DNA from 3 places in the Streptomyces sp. NPDC051677 genome. Region 3 is predicted to be linked to each of the others. Evidence: riboswitches for the same ligand, from Rfam matches in the RefSeq annotation. Region 3 holds a riboswitch; each other region holds the start of a gene.
What was found. Region 3 has a riboswitch for cobalamin ahead of ACIBAF_RS15330 (ribonucleoside-diphosphate reductase subunit alpha). Riboswitches for the same ligand answer to the same signal wherever they lie in the genome.

Region 1: another riboswitch for cobalamin. It lies ahead of ACIBAF_RS24525 (ABC transporter substrate-binding protein); the one in region 3 lies ahead of ACIBAF_RS15330 (ribonucleoside-diphosphate reductase subunit alpha).
Region 2: another riboswitch for cobalamin. It lies ahead of ACIBAF_RS20010 (cobalamin biosynthesis protein); the one in region 3 lies ahead of ACIBAF_RS15330 (ribonucleoside-diphosphate reductase subunit alpha).

What each region holds. Positions count from the first base shown of each region.
Region 1 is NZ_JBITCT010000021.1:13,284-20,522, forward strand. Features, by position in the region: gene ACIBAF_RS24500 (winged helix DNA-binding domain-containing protein) at 1-584, opposite strand, end outside; gene ACIBAF_RS24505 (serine hydrolase domain-containing protein) at 718-1,920, shown strand; gene ACIBAF_RS24510 (VOC family protein) at 1,956-2,354, shown strand; gene ACIBAF_RS24515 (DMT family transporter) at 2,357-3,343, opposite strand; gene ACIBAF_RS24520 (TetR/AcrR family transcriptional regulator) at 3,340-3,993, opposite strand; cobalamin riboswitch at 4,108-4,233, shown strand; gene ACIBAF_RS24525 (ABC transporter substrate-binding protein) at 4,322-5,368, shown strand; gene ACIBAF_RS24530 (FecCD family ABC transporter permease) at 5,365-6,417, shown strand; gene ACIBAF_RS24535 (ABC transporter ATP-binding protein) at 6,414-7,229, shown strand.
Region 2 is NZ_JBITCT010000015.1:171,955-179,193, reverse strand. Features, by position in the region: gene ACIBAF_RS20040 (hypothetical protein) at 1-54, opposite strand, end outside; gene ACIBAF_RS20035 (alpha/beta hydrolase) at 223-1,359, opposite strand; gene ACIBAF_RS20030 (class II aldolase/adducin family protein) at 1,402-2,118, opposite strand; gene ACIBAF_RS20025 (lysozyme) at 2,324-3,139, shown strand; gene ACIBAF_RS20020 (anion permease) at 3,261-4,511, shown strand; gene ACIBAF_RS20015 (hypothetical protein) at 4,546-4,767, shown strand; cobalamin riboswitch at 4,914-5,057, shown strand; gene ACIBAF_RS20010 (cobalamin biosynthesis protein) at 5,155-6,108, shown strand; gene ACIBAF_RS20005 (cobyric acid synthase) at 6,105-7,239, shown strand, end outside.
Region 3 is NZ_JBITCT010000011.1:97,368-104,606, forward strand. Features, by position in the region: gene ACIBAF_RS15325 (RNA-guided endonuclease InsQ/TnpB family protein) at 1-575, opposite strand, end outside; cobalamin riboswitch at 854-1,011, shown strand; gene ACIBAF_RS15330 (ribonucleoside-diphosphate reductase subunit alpha) at 1,135-3,519, shown strand; gene ACIBAF_RS15335 (ribonucleotide-diphosphate reductase subunit beta) at 3,576-4,586, shown strand; gene ACIBAF_RS15340 (GlxA family transcriptional regulator) at 4,813-5,787, shown strand; gene def (peptide deformylase) at 5,763-6,413, opposite strand; gene ACIBAF_RS15350 (tetratricopeptide repeat protein) at 6,566-7,239, opposite strand, start outside.

The DNA of each region.
Region 1 (7,239 bases), on a different contig from region 3:
CCGAGCCAGTGCTCGGCGGTGGTCAGCGCGACCTGCCCGCTCCTGCCCCACAGCCCGCGCGGGGTGACCTGGACGAGGGGCAGCCGGCACCGGGCGGCGACGGCGAGGGACTGGGGGTCGGCGTCCGGCCATTCACCGCAGAGGGCGTCGCGCAGCTGCTTCATGGTGCGCGGTTCGGCCTCGACGAGGTCGCGGGCGAGGGCGGCGAGCCGGTCGAGGTCGACTCCGGCGAGGCCCTTGCGGAAGTAGGTCAGCTCACGGTCGCGGGCGGGCTGGACGAACGGCCGCAGGGTCAGGCAGTCGTCGGCGGTGTGGGTGTGGATGGTGGAGCGCATGCTGACGATGCGGACGACCTCGCGGTCGGCCATCGGCGTCGACAGCTGCTCCGGGACGAAGCCGTCGAGGCGGGCGGCGAGCGCGTAGTACGGCGGTTTGACGTTCTGCGCCTGGAGCCCGAGCAGGTGTTCGATGGCGGCCGCGGCCGACAGCGACGAGGGACGCAGCAACAGCTGCCGGTCGAGGGTGGCGCGATTGAGCGCACGGGCGCCGAGCACGGGGGTCGCCGGGGACGTCGTCTTCGTCATGCAGGGCAAGCTAGCCGGGATTGAGGACAGTTGCTGTCCTCATGGCGGTGACGGCCCGCGCTGGGGATATCCCCCTGCCGGTCCTGGGGTGTGCCGGATCGTGCCCCGCCGGGGGTCAAACTAGCGTTCGGCCATGACGTCCACTCTGCGAAGGCGCCTCGCCCTGGCACTCGGGGTCGCCGCGCTGCTCGCCGCCGAAGCGAGCACCGCCATCGCCCAGTCCGCCGGCCGCTCCCCCGTGGAGCGGTTACGCCGGGACACCGAGGCGATCCACGCCCTCGGTGTCAGCGGTGTGCAGGCCCGCATGGTCGCGCCTGACGGCCGGCAGTCGGTCGCCACCAGCGGCGCCGCCGACCTGAACACCGGCCGCCCGGTCCCTTCCGACGGCTACTTCCGCATGGCCAGCACCTCCAAGACGCTGGTCGCCACCGTGGTCCTCCAACTGGAGGCCGAGGGCAGGCTCTCCCTCGACGACACCGTCGACCACTGGCTGCCAGGGGTGGTGCGGGGCAACGGCAACGACGGCAGCCGGATCACCGTCCGCCAACTGCTCCAACACACCAGCGGAATCCACGACGACCTGCCCGGATACACCACGCCGGAGGAGTACTACGAGCAGCGGCACAACGTCTACAGCCCCGAGCAGCTGGTCGCCCGCGCCATGGCCCACGCACCGGACTTCCCGCCCGGCGAGGGCTGGGCGTACTCCAACACCGGCTACGTCGTGCTCGGCATGCTCATCCAGAAGGCCACCGGCCGACCCGCCCACCAGGAGATCGAAGCCCGCGTCCTGCGCCCGCTCGGCCTCGACCGGACCCGGTGGGTCGGCGCCTCGCCCACCCTGCCGGAGCCGCACGCCAAGGCCTACCAGCTCTTCGGTCCCGGTTCCCGGGTGGACGTCACCGAACAGGTGCCGGTGGACCACGAGAACCTCGCGTTCGTCACGACCACGCGGGACGAGAACCGCTTCTTCCGCGCACTGCTCGCGGGCCGCCTGCTGCCGACGCGACAACTGACCGAGATGCAGCAGACCGTCCCCGTGAGCGCGGAGGTCCAACAGCTGTGGCCCGGCGGCCGATACGGGCTCGGCCTGGTCGAACGCCCCCTGAGCTGCGGAGGGACCTACTGGAGCCACGAGGGCGGGGACGGCGGCTACATCACCCTCAACGGCGTCACCGACGACGGCGGCCGAAGCGCCGTGGTCTCCATGTCCGAGGCACGCGGCGACACCCCGGAGCACATCCTCGACCAGGAGAACGCGGCTGGCGCCCTGGTCGACCACGCACTGTGCGCAGGAGCCCCGGCGCGTCCCGTGATCGCGGGTGATGCGAAGTGAGTCCGCCGACTCCGCCGAGTCCGCCGACGCACGGCATGCTGCATCACATCGAGTTGTGGACGCCGGACCTCGACCGCGCCGTCGCCTCCTTCGGCTGGCTGCTGGAGGCCCTGGGGCACAGTCCCTTTCAGAGCTGGAGCGGCGGGCGCAGCTGGCGGCTCGGGCCGACCTATCTGGTCATCGAGCAGTCCTCGGCCCTCACCGCCGAAGAGCACGACCGCTGCCGGCCGGGACTGAACCATCTGGCCTTCCACGTCGAGGACGCCGCCATGGTCGAGGAGCTGGCTGCCGACGCCGCGCAGCACGGCTGGCGCCTGATGTTCCCCGAGCGGCACCCCTACGCCGGCGGCCGGCAGCACTACGCCGCCTACCTGGCCAACGAGGACGGCTTCGAGGTCGAACTCGTCGCGATCAGGCCACCCGAACGGAACTGAGGTCAACCGACCCGCACGTCAGCTGTGGTGTCTTCCCGGGCGTCGGCGGTCGCTCGGGGCTTCGGCGTCGTGCGGGTGGGCGCGGTGAGAACGGCGAGGCAGCCGACGACCAGGGCGATGCCCGCCCAGCCGAGCGGAGGCAGGTGTTCGCCGACCACCAGGACGGCGAGCACGGCCGCGACGGCTGGTTCCAGCAGCGAGAGCGTGGTCGCGGTGCTCGCGGGAACGTGCGCCAGGCCGTAGCCGAACAGGACGTAGCCGACGAACATGGGCACCAGGGCCATGTAGGCGCCGACGGCCGCGTTGGACCATGAGTCGACAAGCGGGGCGCCGGTGGCCAGCAGCACCGGCAGGAGCAGCAGACCGCCCAGTCCGAAGACGGCGCCCATGGCCGCACCGGAGGAGACGCCGTCGCTGATCAGGCGGTGGGCCGCCCAGGAGTACAGGGCGTAGGTGAAGCCGGCTGCCAGGCCCAGCACCACGCCGAGCACGGTCGTCCGAGCGGAGTGGGTCCCGGAGCCGGAGTCCGTCCCGGCCGCTTCGGCGATGCACAGCAGCACCGTTCCGGACAGGCCCAGGGCGGCGCCGATCAGCCAGTCGCGCGTGAGGCGGCGTTTGTCCCGCACGCGTTCGATCACGGCCGAGGCGAGGGGGGCCGAGCCGATCGACACGACGGTGCCGGCGGCGACCCCGGCCAGGTGCATGGAGCTGTAGAACGCCAGAGGGTAGGCCCCCACGGACAGCGCACCGAGCACGACCACACCGCGCCGCGCGCGCAGCGCGGACGTTTCCCGGGCGATACGGGGTGCGGCCATGAGGGCTTGGAGCAGTCCGCCCAGGCCCATGGCGGCGGCCCCGATCGCGAGGGGCCCGACGGCCGGGGCGAAGGTCGCGGCGGTGCCGGTGGTGCCCCACAGCACCGATGCCATGAGCACGCACAGCGAGCCCATGCCCACCGAGCGGGCCGGGTGTCCGGCGGGCCGCGTCACAGCCGGTCCAGCAGGTTCGCCGCCATGGTCCGCGCATGCTCCAGACGCGTGCCCGCGCCCTCCAGACCGGCGCGCGCCATCGCGCCTTCCAGGAGGAACGCCAGATGCTCGGCGACCGCGCGGGCCTCCTCGGGCCGGTCCGGCAGCAGTTCCTCGAGGTGTCCGGCGAGCAGGGACTCCACGTCCTCCTTGTGCCGGCGCACCACCTCCCGCCCCTCGTGCCCGGCGGGCAGTTCGGCAGCCGCGTTCAGCAGCCCGCAGCCCCGGAAACCGCGCTCGTAGGCGCAGGCGGCGTGATCGGCGTACGCGTCGAAGACGGCCAGCACACCGGCGCCACCGACACCATTGCTTTGGCCGTCCCGGCCGTCCTGGGCCTCCTGGAGGTTCTGGACTTCCGCCAGCCGTCGCCGGTACAGGCCCAGCCACTCCTCGTGCCGCGCGTCGAGGTAGGCCAGCACCAGGTCGGCCTTGGAGGAGAAGTTGTTGTACAGGCTCATCTTCGCCACGCCCGCCTCGGCGGTGATCGTGTCGATCCCGGTCGCCGACACGCCGTCCGCGTAGAAGCGGCGCGTGGCGGCGGCGAGCAGCCGCGTGCGCGCGCTTCCCTGCTTCTTGCCGCGTCGCGCCGCCGGGGCCGTGGTCTCGCTCATGCCTCTCCCTCCGTTTTTTAGGTAGGTCAGTCTACCTAGAAGCTGTGCCGGGAGGGCTGTGGTAGCTTGCCGAGGCCAGTCGTACCCATGTGCGTATCCGTACGTGCGCGGGTCAGGGAATCCGGTGCGACTCCGGAGCTGACGCGCAGCGGTAAGGGCGACGGGCGGGGCACTGGCCACTGGAGCGTGATCGCGGTCCGGGAAGGCGCCTCGTCCGGATGACCCCGAGTCCGAAGACCTGCTGGCGGCCTCCGACGCCGGAAGACGGCCGGGGGAGCACCGTACGACCGGGCTTCGCGCCAGAGCCCTCGACGCCGAAGGAAGTTCCGTGCCGTTCGCACGCCCCGTCCGTCCTGCCGTCCCGCTCCTGGCAGCCGCCCTGCTGCTGACCGGCTGCGGCGGCTCCCCCGCCGCGACGGACTCGGCTGGCTCTTCGTCGGGTGACTCCGCCGGCCGTCCGGTCACGCTCGACAACTGCGGGCAGCGGGTCCGCGTGGACGGTCCTCCGCGGCGGGCGGTCTCCCTCAACCAGGGCACGACCGAGATCATGCTCTCCCTCGGGCTGGCCGACCGCATGGCGGGCACCGCCACCTGGACCGACCCGGTGGCGAAGGGGCTGGAGAAGGCCGACGCGAAGGTGAAGCGGCTGGCCGACAACGCCCCGTCGTTCGAGAAGGTCCTGGACACCGAACCCGACTTCGTCGCCGCGTCGTTCGCCTCCACTCTCGGCGAGGGCGGCGTCGCCACCCGCGAACAGTTCGCGAAGGTGGGCGTGCCCACCTACCTCTCCCCCTCCGACTGCGTCGGCAAGGACAACGCCGGCGACGGCGACGGCTCGCGCACCGAGCCGCTGACCATGGACGCGGTCTACGGCGAAGTCACCGACCTGGCAAAGATCTTCGGCGTCGAGGAGCGCGGCACGAAACTGGTCGCCGAGCTGAAGTCCCGGGTGGAGAAGGCCACTTCGGGGCTCGACGCGCACGACGTCAGCCTCATGTACTGGTTCGCCGACTCCCGATCCCCGTATCTGGCGGGCTGCTGCGGCGCGCCCGGCGTCATCACCCGTGAACTCGGCGCGAAGAACGCCTTCGACGACACCCACGAGGAGTGGCCCCAGGTCAACTGGGAGACGGTCGCCGACCGCGACCCGGACGTCCTCGTCATCGGCGACCTGAGCCGCAGGCAGCAGACGGCCGAGACCGCCGCGAAGAAGATCGCGTTCCTGGAGTCCGACCCGGTCACGAAGAACATGACGGCGGTGCGGAAGAAGCGGTACGTGCTGCTGCCCGGGCAGGCCATGAACCCGACCGTCCGGACCGTCGAGGGCGTGGAGAAGGCAGCGGCTGCGCTGCGCGCGTACGGCCTCGGGGGATGAGAGACGCCCTGTCGTCGGCGACCCCGGCCGCGGTGCGCGGGCTGCGTCGCGCGGCGCTGTGGGCGGCCGGTCTCGCGCTGCTGTGCGGGTCCGTCGCGGTGGCGATCACCATCGGCCCGGCCGACATCGCGGTCGGTGACGTGTGGGCGACGGTGGCGGCCCATCTCGGCTGGGGGCAGGCGGAGTTGACGCCGATCCGGGACGGGATCGTGTGGAATCTGCGGCTGCCGCGCACGCTGCTGGCCGCCGTGTGCGGCGCCGGCCTCGCCGTGTGCGGCGCGGTGCTGCAGTCCCTGCTGCGCAACCCGCTCGCCGACCCCTTCGTCCTCGGCGTCTCGTCCGGGGCCTCGACCGGCGCGGTCGCGGTCGTCGTGCTCGGCGTGGGCGGCGGTGTCGTGTCGGTCTCCGGGGGCGCGTTCCTGGGCGCGGCGCTCTCGTTCGCTCTGGTGCTGCTGCTCAGCCACACCCTCGGCGGCACCACGGACCGGGTGGTCCTCGCCGGTGTGGCGGCCATGCAGCTCTTCTCCGCGCTCACCTCGTTCGTCGTGATGACGGCCGCCGACGCGGAGACCACGCGCGGGGTGCTGTTCTGGCTGCTCGGCTCGCTCAGCGGGGCCGGCTGGAACGATGTGGGCGTGGGCCTGGCGGCACTGGTGGTCACCCTGCTGGTGTGCGCCGCGTACGCGACGACACTGGACGCGTTCGCGTTCGGGCAGGACGCCGCCGCGTCCCTGGGCGTGCACGTGGCGCGCACCCGGCTGGTCCTGCTGTGCACCACCGCCCTGCTGACGGCTGCCCTGGTCAGCTCGGCGGGCGCGATCGGCTTCGTCGGCCTGGTCCTCCCGCACGCCGCCCGCGCGTTGACCGGCCCCGGGCACACCCGGCTGCTGCCGGCTGCTGCGCTGGCCGGGGCGGTGTTCCTGGTGTGGGTGGACACGCTCGCCCGCACCGTCCTGGACCCGCAGGAGGTGCCGGTGGGCGTGGTGACCTCGCTGATCGGCGTCCCGGCGTTCGTCCTGGTGCTGTACCGGACCAGGAGCGCACGATGACCGGCGCCTCGGACGCCGGCGGCGAGGGCGACGGCTGCGACGCCGGCGGGCTGCGCGCCGAGCGCGTCGCGCACACGGCCGGCGGCGCCCTCATCCTGGACGGCGTCAGCCTCGCCCCCCGCCCCGCCACCGTCACCGGCCTGCTCGGCCCGAACGGCTCCGGCAAGTCGACCCTGCTGCGCCTGCTGGCCGGGGTCGTCGCGCCGGCCTCCGGCGTCGTCACCCTCGACGGCCACCCGCTGGATCGGGTGGAGCGCCGCACGGTCGCCCGGCGGGTCGCCGTCGTCGAGCAACAGGCCGACACCCAGGTCGCGTTGAGCGTCCTCGACGTCGTACGCCTCGGTCGGGTCCCGCACCGCCGGGCCTGGGCCCCCGCCTCGGCCGAGGACGAGGAGGCCGTGCGCGGCGCCCTGGAGCGCACCGCGCTGGCCGACAAGGCCCACCGCCCCTGGCACACCCTCTCCGGCGGCGAACGCCAGCGCGTCCAGATCGCCCGCGCCCTCGCCCAGCAGCCGCGGGAACTGCTGCTGGACGAACCCACCAACCACCTGGACATCCAGCACCAGTTGGGCCTGCTGACGCTGATCAGGGAACTCCGCCTCACCACGGTCGTCGCCCTGCACGACCTGAACCTGGCCGCGATGTACTGCGACCGGGTCGTCGTCCTGCGACAGGGGCGCGTGGTGGCCGCCGGCAGCCCGCAGGACGTCCTCACCGAGACCCTCGTCGCCGACGTGTACGGCGTACGTGCCACCGTCACCCGCACCGGCCCCGACGACCGCCCGCACATACGGTTTCTGGGACCACGGTGAGCGCACACCA
Region 2 (7,239 bases), on a different contig from region 3:
GGGTCGCGGGCGGACGAGTCGAAGCCTGGAGTCGCGCGGGATACGGGACGTCACGGGTGCAGTCTTCCGGTTGACGGTCCGAAAACCCAAACGGAATGTCACGGCGGGCTACGGGACTGGCCAACGCACGGGGTTCCGCGAAGGGCGAGGAGACGTGTTCAGGCCAGTGGTACGGGCTTAAACGGAACGGTCGCGACCGGTCCGGGCGGCCCTGTCACGGGCTCACATGAGGGGGGTGAGGAAGCGGCGCAGGGCCTCCTCGTAGGCCGCGGGGTCGGCGTTCCACATGGCGCTGTGCGGGGCGAGCGGGACGGTGTGCAGGGCCACCAGGTCGGGGCGGCGGGCCGCGAGGCGGCGGGAGGCGCCCCAGGGGGCGACGGTGTCGTCGGGACCGTGCAGGATCAGGGTCGGGACGGTCAGCCGGGCCGGGTCGGCGGCCGTGTCGCCGTCGTCGCCGCGACCGCCGTGCAGACCGGTGCGGCCCTCGGCGGCGCGGACGGCGAGCGGCAGCAGCGGGCCGGGGGTGTGCCGGGCGGCGGCGAGGGCGCGCAGGGTCGTCCGCCAGTCCAGGACCGGGGAGTCCAGCACGAGCCCCGAGACGAGGTCGCGCAGCCCCGAGTCGGCGGCGGCGCGCAGGGCCATGGTGGCGCCGGTGGACCAGCCGAGCAGGACGACGCGTTCGGCGCCGTAGCGCACGGCGTACCGCATCGCCGCGTCCACGTCGCGCCACTCGGTCGCGCCGAGGTGGTTCAGCCCGTCCGGGGAACGGGGCGCGCCGACGTCGCCGCGGTAGGCGAGGGCGAGCACGGGGAAGCGGCGGCGGTGCAGGAAGCCCATGACGTTCAGGGCGAGTTCCCGGGTGGCGCCCAGGCCGTGCACGGCGATCACCCAGGTGCGCCGGGCGCCGGGGACGAACCACGCGGGCAGGTTGCCCAGTTCGCCGGGCACGTCGATGTCGGCGTGGTCGAGGCCGAGAGCGCTGCCGGGATCGCCGACGTACAGATTCGGGGTGAGCCAGACCGCGTCGCCGGGGTTCAGCGTGCCGTGGGTGATGCGTTCCAGGCGGCGTACGACGGTGTCGGCGGAGTGCGGGGCGGCGGGCAGGACGGCGCCGACGACCGCGTGGGAGCCGTTGCCGGAGAGGCCGTGGGCGCCGGGGCGCAGGGCGGCCAGATCGCGGGTGAGGGTGATCTGGCCGGCTGCCGTGCCGTGCACCGTGAGCCGGGGTTCGGTGGGCAGGGGCCGGCCGGGCGGCGCCTTCAGCGCGGCGTCGCTGGCGAACCGGCCGGCGGCGACACTGGCGGCGCCGGCGGCCAGGGCTGCGGTGACGGCGGCGGCCGTCGCTTTGACAGTGCGCACCCGTCCAGTGTCCCGGCCATCCTGGCGACGAGCCAGTGGAGCTCACCCGCGACGGGACGGAGGCCGCTGCCCGTACGCCCGCAGCCGCTCCCCCGCCTCCGCGACCTGTTCCTCCGTCAGGAGGGTGGGATTCCGGCCGGGCAGCGACGAGGCCGTCAGCCACAGCCGGCACATCCACTCCAGCTGGGCGGTGCGGTCGTAGGCCTGGTCGAGGGTGACGCCGTAGGTGAGGGTGCCGTGGTTCTGGAGGAGGCAGCCGGTGCGGTCGGCGAGGGCCAGGAGCATGTTCTCGGCCAACTCCTCGGTGCCGTACGTCGCATAGGGGGCGACCCGGACGGCGCCGCCGAGCGCGCCCGCCATGTAGTGGACGAGGGGGAGCTCGCCGACGAGGGTGGAGACGGCCGTGGCGTGCACGGCGTGGGTGTGGACGACCGCACCGGCGTCGGTGGCGTGGTAGACGGCGAGGTGCATGGGCAGTTCACTCGTCGGGACCAGGGCGCCGAGCACCTGCCGGCCGGTCAGGTCGACGCCCGTGACGTCGTCCGGGGTGAGCCGGTCGTAGGGCACGCCCGACGGGGTGACCAGCACGGTGTCGCCGACGCGCACGGAGACGTTGCCGGAGGTGCCGACCACGAGGCCGTCGCTCACCGTGCGGCGGGCCGTCGCCACCAGCGCCTCCCAGGCCCGCGCCTGGGCCGCACTCCAGATGCCGTCCCGCGCGTCCCGGGACTCCCGCCCGTCGCGCCGCTGCTCAGCCATGCCCCGATCCTGCCAGGGGACGGCACGACAGTCCGGCAAGGCGTGCACTGTAGGCCGGAAGCCGGTCCTCCGAAAGACCGCATATCGGCATACATCACTCTCTTGAGGCGATTGGCCGGAGATCGACCGTCATACACCGATCCCAGCGGATCTCCCCCTAACCTCTGGGTGGTTTTCGTGCACGCCGCCATTTCCGGGGGGACTCATGGCCCGCGCCCACACACCGCCCTCACTCACGTCGTCGCCCTCACCCACGTCGCCGCCCTCACCCACGTCGCTGCCCTCGCCCAGGTCGCGTCGCCGCGGCCTCGCCCTGGCGGCCTGCCTCCTGGCGCTCGCCGCGGCGGGTACCGCGCTCGCGACGGCGCCCGCCCGCGCGGCGGAGCCGCCGAAGGGGCACGACGTCTCGTCCCGCCAGAAGTCCGTCGACTGGACGAAGGCGCAGGCCGCGGGGGCGAGCTTCGTCTACGTCAAAGCGACCGAGTCCACCGGATACCGCAACCCCTACTTCGGAGCGCAGTACGAGGGCGCCGGCGCCGCCGGACTGCTCCGCGGCGCGTACCACTTCGCGCTGCCCGACCAGGGCTCGGGCACGGCGCAGGCCGATCACTTCGTGCACAACGGCGGCGCCTGGAGCCCGGACGGCCGGACCCTGCCGCCCGCCCTGGACATCGAGTACAACCCGTACGACAGCGGGCGCACGTGTTACGGGCTGGGCCGAGCGGAGATGGTCGCCTGGATCAGGGCCTTCAGCGACGAGGTGCGCCGCCTCACCGGCCGTCGCCCGGTGATCTACACGACGACCCACTGGTGGAACCTCTGCACGGGCGGCAGCGGCGCCTTCGCCGCGGATCATGCCCTGTGGATCGCCCGTTACGGCTCGGCCGACGCGGGGGTGCTGCCGGCCGGCTGGTCGGCGTGGACCTTCTGGCAGTACGCCGACAGCGGGAGCCTGCCGGGTGACCAGAATCTCTTCAACGGCTCCGCGACCCAGCTGGAGCGGCTCGCGGCGGGCCAGTAGCCGCCAAGACCCCACTCACACCCCGATATCAGACACCCTGACGCCCACCCCAGTTCATCTTCCGTTCACCCAGGTTTCCTACGGTCAACCGACCGATGACTTCGAACGATTGCCTGGGTAAATGGAAAACTTCTCGCTGATCCTCGCGATTGTGGTGGTAACCGCACTCGCGTTTGATTTCACGAACGGTTTTCATGACACCGCCAACGCGATGGCCACGACCATCTCGACCGGTGCGCTCAAGCCCAAGGTCGCGGTGGCCATGTCCGCCGCGCTCAACCTGGTGGGCGCCTTCCTCTCCGTGGAGGTCGCCAACACGATCTCCAAGGGTCTCGTCGACGAGACCGGCATCCGTCCCGAGGTCATCTTCGCCGCGTTGGTCGGCGCGATCCTCTGGAACCTGCTGACCTGGCTGGTGGGCCTGCCCTCCAGCTCCTCCCACGCCCTCATGGGCGGTCTGATCGGCGCCACCATCGCCTCGGCGGGCTTCGACGCGGTGCACGGCGACGCGCTGGTCACCAAGGTCCTCATCCCGGCGATCGCGGCCCCGATCGTCGCGGGCGTCGCCGCGTTGCTCGCGACCCGCCTCTCCTACACCCTCGGCAAGAAGGCCGACGGCAAGGCGGCCGAGAAGGGCTACCGCGCCGGCCAGATCGCCTCGGCCGGCCTGGTCTCCCTGGCCCACGGCACCAACGACGCGCAGAAGACGATGGGCATCATCACCCTCGCCCTGGTCGCCGGCGGCGCCGTGGCGCCCGACTCCGACCCGCCGGTCTGGGTCATCCTCTCCGCCGGCCTGGCCATCGCGCTCGGCACCTACCTCGGCGGCTGGCGCATCATCCGCACCATGGGCAAGGGCCTGACCGACCTGCAGCCGCAGCAGGGCTTCGCCGCCCAGACCAGCGCGGCCACGGTCATCCTGGCCTCCTCCCACCTCGGCTTCTCCCTCTCCACCACCCACTCGGTCTCCGGTGCGGTGATGGGCGCGGGCCTGGGCCGCAAGGGCGGCGTGGTCCGCTGGTCCACGGCGACCCGCATGTTCGTGGCCTGGGGCCTGACGCTCCCGGCGGCGGCGCTGGTGGGCGCGCTGGCCGAGTCGGTCACGGACCTGGGCGACTGGGGCACGGCGGTCGTGGCCGTCTTCCTGGTGGCCTCCAGCGCGGCGATCTGGAAGATCTCGCGGCGTGAGGTCGTCGACGCGTCGAACGTCAACGAGCCCGAGGAGTCGCCCGGCGTGATCACCACGGCGATCGCGGCGGTGACCCCGCCTCCGACGGGCACGGTGACCGAGGACCTGACGGCCACGATCCCGTCCCCGGCGACCGCGACCGCGCCCACCGAGCCCGCCACTCCCCCGGCCGCGGCCGTCTGAGCCCGCGCACCCGGTACGAAGGAAGAGAACCAGCATGAAGATCGACTGGGCAGCCCTGGGCTCCGTCTTCGGCGTCAGCCTCGCGGTCACCGTGGGCCTCGTCACCCTGTTCACCCTGGGCGTCATGGGCCTGTCCCGCCAGGAACGCGCCACGGCAGAGGGCGGCTCGGCCACCCTCGCGGTGACGGGCGCGTACGCGTGCTTCGCGGCGTGCGCGGCGGCGGTGGCGTACGGGATTTCGCTGATCGTGGCCTGAGACGTACAGGTTTCTCACTCGGCCCTGTCTGCGGTCGCCTTCACGGGCGGCTGCGGCAGGGCCGAGTCATGTTCTGCGCGCCGTGGGACCAGGGCGATGTGGGGTTCTGCACACTCTCCCCGTGCAGGTCAACAGCAAGTTGACGGCCCTTCCGGGGCCGTGGTGGACTGCCCGAGCCATGTACGGCGGCAGAAGAGGAAGCCGGTGCGAATCCGGCGCGGTCCCGCCACTGTCACCGGGGTAGTAAGCCCCGGGAGCCAGGAACTCTCGCCGCCGGTCTCGTCGAACCAGGGCGTGGACACCCTGAGTGAGGACATATCGCCATGCCCGCTCGGCCGTTGAGGCACAGCACCAGGTCGTTGCCCTACCCCACGGCCGGCTGAGCCCGTGCAAGCCGATCGCGTGCACGCGTACGGCGCCGCCGCCGGCCTCCTCGGCGACCTGCTCCTCGGCGATCCCCGCCGGGGGCACCCGGTCGCCGCGTTCGGCCGGGCGGCCGCAGCCGTGGAACGGGTGCTCTGGCGCGACCACCGCGGCTGGGGGGCCGTCCACACCGTCGTGTGCGCCGGTGGGGCCGTGGCCCTGGGAGCCGTCGCCCGCAAGGCCGTACGTCCCTCCCCGGCCGCTTCTCTCGGCCTCACCGCCGCCGCCACCTGGGCCGTCGTCGGCGGCGCCTCTCTCGTCCGGGAGGCCCGCGCCATCGGACGGGCCCTCGAAGCGGGGGACGTCGAAGCGGCCCGGGAACGGCTGCCGCATCTGTGCGGGCGGGATCCGCAGGCGCTGGACGCGGACGGGATAGCCCGGGCCGTCGTCGAGTCCGTCGCCGAGAACACCTCCGACGCCGTCGTCGGGGCGCTCGTGTGGGGGGCCGTCGCCGGGGCGCCGGGCCTGCTCGGGTTTCGGGCCGTCAACACCCTTGACGCCATGGTCGGGCACAGGTCGGCCCGCTACCGGCGGTTCGGGTGGGCCTCCGCGCGGCTGGACGATCTCGCCGGGTGGCCGGGGGCGCGGCTGACCGCCGTCCTGGCCGCCGTCGCGGGGGATGATCCGCGGGCCGCGGTGCGGGCCTGGCGGGGGGACGCCCACCGGCATCCCAGCCCCAACGCCGGGCCCGTCGAGGCCTCCTTCGCGGGCGCGCTCGGGGTGCGGCTGGGCGGGACGCTGTCGTACGGCGGCCGGGTCGAGCACCGGCCGGTGCTGAACGGGGCGGGCGGGCGGCCCGTCGTCGCCCAGGACATCGAACGCGCCGCGCGGCTCTCGCGCCGTGTCGGCCTGCTGGCGCTCGGCGTCACCGTCGCCGCGCGCGTCATCGTCACGACAGCGAAGGGGCGGACGACATGAGCGGGGGACTTCTCGTCGCCGGCACCACCTCCGACGCCGGCAAGAGCGTCGTCACGGCCGGGATCTGCCGATGGCTGGTGCGGCAGGGGGTCAAGGTCGCGCCCTTCAAGGCGCAGAACATGTCCCTCAACTCGTTCGTGACGCGTGCGGGCGCCGAGATCGGGCGGGCGCAGGCCATGCAGGCGCAGGCCTGCCGGGTCGAGCCGACCGCGCTGATGAATCCCGTGCTGCTCAAGCCCGGCGGCGAGCAGAGCAGTCAGGTCGTGCTGCTCGGCAAGCCCGTCGGGGAGCTCAGCGCGCGTGGCTATCACGGGGGGCGGCAGCAGAAACTCCTGGGAACCGTTCTCGACTGTCTCGCCGAGTTGCGGGGCACGTATGACGCGGTGATCTGTGAGGGGGCCGGCTCTCCTGCCGAGATCAATCTTCGGCGGACCGACATCGTGAACATGGGGATCGCCCGGAACGCCGGGCTCCCGGTCCTCGTCGTCGGCGACATCGACCGGGGCGGGGTCTTCGCCTCCTTCTTCGGGACCGTCGCGCTGCTCTCCCCCGAGGACCAGAAGCTCGTTTCCGGGTTCCTCGTCAACAAGTTCCGCGGGGACGTCTCGCTGCTGGAGCCGGGCCTCGACATGCTGCACGGGCTCACCGGGCGGCGGACGTACGGCGTGCTGCCGTTCCGGCACGGGCTCGGGATCGACGAGGAGGACGGGATGGGGGTCCCCCCGCTCAAGCGAAGTCGAGAGTGGGGGAGGGTCTCGTTGCGCGGGACGGTCCGGGAGTCGAACACCGCCCCGCCCGTCGGGGCGGACGTGCTGCGGGTCGCCGTCTGCGCGATCCCGCTGATGTCGAACTTCACGGACGTGGACGCGCTGGCCGCCGAACCGGGCGTCGTCGTGCGGTTCGTGGACCGGCCCGAGGAACTGGCCGACGCGGACCTGGTCGTCGTCCCGGGGACCCGTGGGACCGTGCGCGCCCTTCAGTGGCTGCGCGAGCGCGGCCTCGCCGACGCCCTGCGGCGGCGGGCCGCCGAGCAGCGGCCCGTCCTCGGCATCTGCGGGGGCTTCCAGATCCTGGGCGAGCGCATCGAGGACGACGTCGAGAGCCGGCGCGGACAGGTCGACGGGCTCGGCG
Region 3 (7,239 bases):
AGGAACCCGTCCGGATCTGCGTTCGGCTCGGCCTCGGGGAGTTCGCAGGTGGCGTTCAGGAACCACATGCCGTCGCGGTACAGGAGGTCGGACTCGCCCTTGCGGTACAGGGCCAGGCGGGCCAGCTGCTGCGGGGAGGCGGTGAACGCCACCCCCTTCACCCGCCCCGACAGGGTCCAGATGGAGACGGTCCGCTCAGCGATCTGCCAGGACAGCATCCGGTCGTCGTAGGGCTGCGCGCCCTCGGGACGGAAGACGACCGGCTTCTCGGCGGCCCGCCGGTACCGCTTCGACCACGGCTTGCCCAGGTTCCCGGCCTTCAGGTTCGCCTTGAGGGCGGTATAGGCGTCACACGTCTTCTTGACGACGTGCTGGGCGGCCTGCGCGCCCAGTCCCCACCGCTGCCTGATCTCGGTGTAGGTGTGCTCGCGCAGCGCGAAGTTCCGCTTCACATCCCTGCCGAAGGCAACCTCGGACGCCCAGGTCGCCGCCTCGTTGCAGGCGTGCAAGGTCGCCTCAAGCGCCGCCGCCTGCACGGGCGTCGGCAACAGCTTGACCTGCACCACCAGCTTCATGACACCCGAACCTACACAGCCATCCCGCACGAACAGCCGACTTCCGCACACCCGTCCCACCAATCAGCGACCCACCGACCACACGTTCGACACTGCCCCCCTCCCTACCCCCGACTCCGCCGGACAGCCCACCGGGCGCTCCGCGCCCGAACTCCCGGACCCTGCAACGCTCCGAATCGCCACCACACGATGCGATTCCTCCCAGGCATGAACGTCTGCGGTTCCTCGGAAGAATCTTGCTGAAACCACCCCGACACAACATCTGGGGGTGGCGTGACAGGCGAGCACAAGATGTATGCTCGTGCTCGCTGTCGCCGCAGGGGAATCCGGTGCGAATCCGGAACTGTCCCGCAACGGTGTACTTGTGCGCATCTGTATTCAAAGCAGCCGCGCACGAGCGTCAGTCCGAGGACCTGCCGACAGCGTGCCCGGCCCATCAGGTCCGGGCGCCCTGACGTCCGGGCCTCGTGGAGTGGGCCGGTGGACGCGACGCCCCGTGCGCTCGTGTGCTGCCCCCTGCCCTCCGCCAGGCCCACCGCCGAGCGAGGGAGAGCCTCACGTGACCATCGCGCCAGCCGAACCGGCTTCAGTCACCGAGCTGGAGACCGACGGTCCCGGTACCGCGTTGCTGCGTACCCTGACCGAGCTGACCGCCGACCTGCCCGACGCCGACCCCGGCCGGGTCGCCGCCGCGGCCCTGCGCGGCCGGTCTGCACGGGCTGCCTCCGAGATCACTGCGGAGCTGCGCGAGCTGGCCACGGAGGCGGCCGCCGGCCTGATCTCCGAGGACCCCGCCTACTCGAAGCTGGCCGCCCGGCTGCTGACGATCGGCATCGCCGCGGAGGCCGCCTCGCAGGGCGTCACGTCGTTCACCACGTCGGTCGCCGTCGGCCACCGCGAGGGCCTGATCGCGGACCGCACCGCCGAGTTCGTGCGCGTCCACGCCGCCCGCCTCGACGCGCTGGTCGACACCGACGCCGACGACCGTTTCGGCTACTTCGGACTGCGCACCCTGCACAGCCGCTACCTGCTGCGGCACCCGATCACCCGCAAGGTCGTCGAGACGCCCCAGCACTTCCTGCTGCGCGTCGCCTCCGGCCTCGCCGAGGACACTGGGCTCGATTCAGCAGCGGGCGTCCGCTCCCTGGACGAGGTCGCCGCGCTCTACCGGCTGATGAGCCGGCTCGACTACCTGCCGTCCTCCCCCACCCTCTTCAACTCCGGTACGCGCCACCCCCAGATGTCGTCCTGCTACCTCCTCGACTCCCCGATCGACGAGCTGGACTCCATCTACGACCGCTACCACCAGGTGGCCCGGCTGTCGAAGCACGCCGGCGGCATCGGGCTGTCGTACAGCCGGATCCGCTCGCGCGGTTCCCTGATCCGCGGGACCAACGGGCACTCCAACGGCATCGTCCCGTTCCTGAAGACCCTGGACGCCTCCGTCGCCGCCGTGAACCAGGGCGGCCGGCGCAAGGGCGCGGCCGCGGTCTACCTGGAGACCTGGCACTCCGACATCGAGGAGTTCCTGGAGCTGCGGGACAACACCGGTGAGGACGCCCGCCGTACGCACAACCTGAACCTCGCGCACTGGATCCCGGACGAGTTCATGCGCCGGGTCAACGCCGACGCCGACTGGTCGCTGTTCTCCCCCTCCGACGTGCCCGAGCTGGTCGACCTGTGGGGCGACGAGTTCGACGCGGCGTACCGGTCGGCCGAGGCGAAGGGGCTGGCGAAGAAGACCATCCCGGCCCGTGACCTGTACGGCCGCATGATGCGCACCCTCGCGCAGACCGGCAACGGCTGGATGACCTTCAAGGACGCCGCCAACCGCACCGCCAACCAGACGGCCGAGCCGGGTCACGTCGTGCACTCCTCCAACCTGTGCACGGAGATCCTGGAGGTCACGGACGACGGCGAGACGGCCGTGTGCAACCTGGGCTCGGTGAACCTCGGCGCGTTCGTCGACGCGACGGCCGGCGACCTCGACTGGGAGCGGCTGGACGAGACCGTCCGCACCGCCGTCACCTTCCTCGACCGGGTCGTCGACATCAACTTCTACCCGACCGAGCAGGCGGGCCGCTCCAACGCCCGCTGGCGGCCGGTCGGCCTCGGCGCGATGGGTCTGCAGGACGTCTTCTTCAAGCTGCGGCTGCCCTTCGACTCGGCCGAGGCGAAGGCGCTGTCGACGCGGATCGCCGAGCGCATCATGCTCGCCGCGTACGAGGCCTCCGCCGATCTCGCCGAGCGCGGCGGCCCGCTGCCGGCCTGGGAGAAGACCCGGACCGCCCGGGGCGTGCTGCACCCCGACCACTACGGCGTCGAGTTCACCTGGCCGGAGCGCTGGGCGGCGCTGCGCGAGCGGATCGCGGCGACCGGCCTGCGCAACTCGCTGCTGCTCGCGATCGCGCCCACCGCCACCATCGCCTCCATCGCGGGCGTGTACGAGTGCATCGAGCCGCAGGTGTCCAACCTGTTCAAGCGCGAGACGCTGTCCGGCGAGTTCCTCCAGGTCAACTCGTACCTGGTGAACGACCTCAAGGAGCTCGGCGTCTGGGACGCCCGCACCCGTGAGGCGCTGCGCGACGCCAACGGCTCGGTGCAGGACTTCGCCTGGATCCCGGCCGAGGTCCGCGCCCTGTACCGCACGGCGTGGGAGATCCCGCAGCGCGGCCTGATCGACATGGCCGCCGCCCGCACCCCGTACCTGGACCAGGCGCAGTCCCTGAACCTGTTCCTGGAGACGCCGACCATCGGCAAGCTCTCCTCGATGTACGCGTACGCCTGGAAGTCGGGCCTGAAGACCACGTACTACCTGCGCTCGCGCCCGGCGACCCGCATCGCCCGCGCCGCCCAGGCCACCGTCCCCGTTCAGCAGCCGGCGCCCGAAGACGCCGTCGCCTGCTCCCTGGAAAACCCCGAGTCCTGCGAGGCCTGCCAGTAATTCCCGCCCGCCACCCGACCACCACCCCTGGAGGACGGCGCTTCGCGCCGACAGAAATGATTCGTAACACCAACCTGCTCGACCCGGGCTTCGAGCTGACTCTGCGTCCCATGCGCTACCCGGACTTCTACGAGCGCTACCGGGACGCCATCAAGAACACCTGGACCGTGGAGGAGGTCGACCTCCACTCGGACGTCGCCGATCTGGCGAAGCTGTCCGAGGGCGAGCAGCACATGATCGGCCGGCTGGTCGCGTTCTTCGCGACGGGCGACTCGATCGTGGCGAACAACCTGGTGCTGACGCTGTACAAGCACATCAACTCCCCCGAGGCGCGGCTGTACCTGTCACGGCAGCTGTTCGAGGAGGCTGTGCACGTCCAGTTCTATCTGACGCTCCTGGACACCTATCTCCCCGACCCGGCGGACCGCGCGGCCGCCTTCGACGCCGTGGAGAACATCCCCTCCATCCGCGAGAAGGCCGAGTTCTGCTTCAGGTGGATCAACGAGGTCGAGAAGCTGGACCGCCTGGAGACCCAGGCCGACCGCCGCCGCTTCCTCCTCAACCTGATCTGCTTCGCCGCGTGCATCGAGGGCCTGTTCTTCTACGGCGCCTTCGCGTACGTGTACTGGTTCCGCAGCCGGGGTCTGCTGCACGGCCTGGCCACCGGCACCAACTGGGTGTTCCGCGACGAGACGATGCACATGAGCTTCGCCTTCGACGTCGTCGACACGGTCCGCAAGGAGGAGCCGGAGCTCTTCGACGACCAGCTGCAGGAGCAGGTCACCGACATGCTCCGGGAGGCCGTCGAGGCCGAGCTGCAGTTCGCGCGCGACCTCTGCGGTGACGGCCTGCCGGGCATGAACACCGACTCGATGCGGCAGTACCTGGAGTGCGTCGCCGACCAGCGCCTGCAGCGGCTCGGCTTCGCCCCGGTGTACGGCTCGGAGAACCCGTTCTCCTTCATGGAGCTACAGGGGGTTCAGGAGCTGACCAACTTCTTCGAGCGCCGCCCGTCGGCGTACCAGGTCGCGGTGGAGGGCACCGTCGACCTGGACGAGGACTTCTGAGGCTGCGGCCGAGGGGTCTTCGCGGCCTTCAGCTGACGGTCGATCCGGCGCTCGTGGCGCAGTCCCACGAGCGCCGGAGCCGTGAGGAGGAGGAAGAGGGCCAGGACGGTCAGGTATCCGGTGAGTTCGTTCATGAGGTAATCGTCGTCCGCGCCGGACACTCCTGACAGTGGCAGGACTGCCGTACACCTTCAAATTACTGCCACTCCTGCGGCACACTGGCGGCATGCTGAAGAACGTGGTCGCGATCCTCCTGCACGGTGTGCACCCCTTCGAACTGGGCGTCGTCTGCGAGGTCTTCGGGATTGACCGCAGTGACGAAGGGCTGCCGGTCTACGACTTCGCCGTCGCCTCGGCGGAGGGGCCGACGTTGACCACCCACGCGGGCTTCACCATGACCACGGAGCACGGGCTGGAACGGCTGGAGAGCGCCGACCTGATCGCCGTCCCCGCCGGGGAGACGTACGGCAAGCGGGACTTCCCGCCGGAGCTGCTCGACGCGCTGCGCCGGGCCGCGGACCGGGGGACGCGCGTGCTCAGCGTCTGCTCCGGGGTGTTCGTGCTGGGCGCGGCCGGACTGCTGGACGGGCGCCGGTGCGCGGTGCACTGGCGGCACGCCGAGCAGCTGGCCCGGCGGTACCCGCACACCGCCGTCGAGCCGGACGTGCTCTACGTCGACGAGGACCCGGTGATCACCTCGGCCGGCACGGCCGCCGGCATCGACGCCTGTCTGCACCTGGTCCGCAAGGAACAGGGACCCGAGGTCGCCAACCGGATCGCCCGGCGGATGGTGGTGCCGCCGCACCGGGACGGCGGCCAGGCCCAGTACATCGAACGGCCGCTTCCCCGCTCGCGGTGCGACACCGTCGGCGACGTGCTCACGTGGATGGAGCAGCACCTCGACCAGGAGGTCACCGTCGAGCAGCTCGCCGAACGCGCCCACATGTCCCCGCGCACCTTCGCCCGCCGTTTCCAGCAGGAGACGGGCACCACGCCCTACCGCTGGCTGCTGCGTCAACGGGTGCTGCTGGCCCAGCAGTTGCTGGAGGCAACGGACGAGACGATGGACGCGATCGCCTGGCGGGCCGGCTTCGGCACGGCAGGCGCCCTGCGCCACCAGTTCGTGCAGGCGCTGGGGACCACCCCCAACGCCTACCGGCGCACGTTCCGCGGCCCTCAGTCGTTGGCGACCACGGGGTAGCGGGGCTCGTTCTCGGCCATCTGCCGCAGGGCGTCCTTGCGTTCGCGCTTGGACAGCCGGTCGATGTAGAGGTACCCGTACAGGTGGTCGGTCTCGTGCTGCAGACACCGGGCGAAGTACCCCGTGCCGCGCACCTTGATCGGGTTGCCCTGCTCGTCCTGCCCGGTCACCTCTGCGTAGTCGGGGCGGGCGAGCGGCGCGTACGCGGTCGGCACCGAGAGGCAGCCCTCGTTGCTGTCGTCCAGCCGGCGCCGGTCCGCGGGGAGTTCGACGAGCTTGGGGTTGCAGACGACGCCGGTGTGCCGGGCGCCCTCGTCGTCGGGGCAGTCGTAGACGAAGACCTTCAGGTCGACGCCGATCTGGTTGGCGGCCAGGCCCACGCCCTCGGCGGTGTGCTGCGAGGCGAACATGTCCGCGACCAGCTGCCGCAGCTCCTCGCCGAACTCGGTGACGTCCTTGCACTCCTTGTGCAGCACCGGGTTCCCGACGACGGTGATCGGCCGCGAGGTACCGGCCTCACGCCAGGCCAGCTCGCGCTCCCCCGTCTCCTCGGTGTCGATGACGAAGCCCTCGTCGTCCACGGGGAGCACGCCCGCGTGCTGCTGATCGGTGTCCTGCTGCGCCATGACCGACGATGCCTTCCTGAATGTAACGGGGTTCTGTTGCCGATACAGGGTACGGGGGATCCCGCCCGTAAGGGGCGCGGGGCGGCGTCTGACGTGCGGCTCCGCCGCGTGGGCGCGACCAGCCACAACGAACCCGCAGCGACAAGACGGCCCTAACAGACCTCTTCCAGATCCCGCCAGTCCCGAGAATCAGGACTGTCCGCAACCCACCCGTCCAACAACCCCCTCACCAGCGAAGCCGGCGCAGCCACCCCGCACTCCCGCTCCGGCATCCACAGCTGCCCGTCGGTCCGGTGACCGAGCGGGCCCGGGTGCCCGGGCTCACTGTGATCGTGCGGGTCCAGATGCTCGCCGTCCCCCTCGTCCGACGGCATCCGCGACTCCGAGCACATCCGGCACAGCAGCCGCACCGACGACGACCAGTCCTCCGCCGCGAACCCCGCGTCGGCGGCCAGCTGCTCCAGCGCGTCCCGGTCCGCCTCGCTGGCCGCCTCCAGGAGGACCACCCAGGTCGGCACGGGCGACGGCGCCCACAGCTCGATCTCGTCGAAGACCGGGTAGGAGTGCCCGGCGGACGTGGTCCGCTCCCCGTGGGGGACGCCGTCATGCAGCACGACCTCGCCCCAGCGCCGCCCGGAGGACGGCAGCGGGATCGACAGCACCTCCATGCGGGCGGGGTCCAGCCGCCGCCCCCACACCACCTCGGCCTCGCCCTCGGGCGACAGCCGCACGGCCGCGCTGCCCAGCTCCATGCCGACGGGCTCGCCCGCGCCGGTGGCGTCGCCGGGCACGTGCAGCCCGTAGGCCTGCCAGGCGCGGCGGGCCA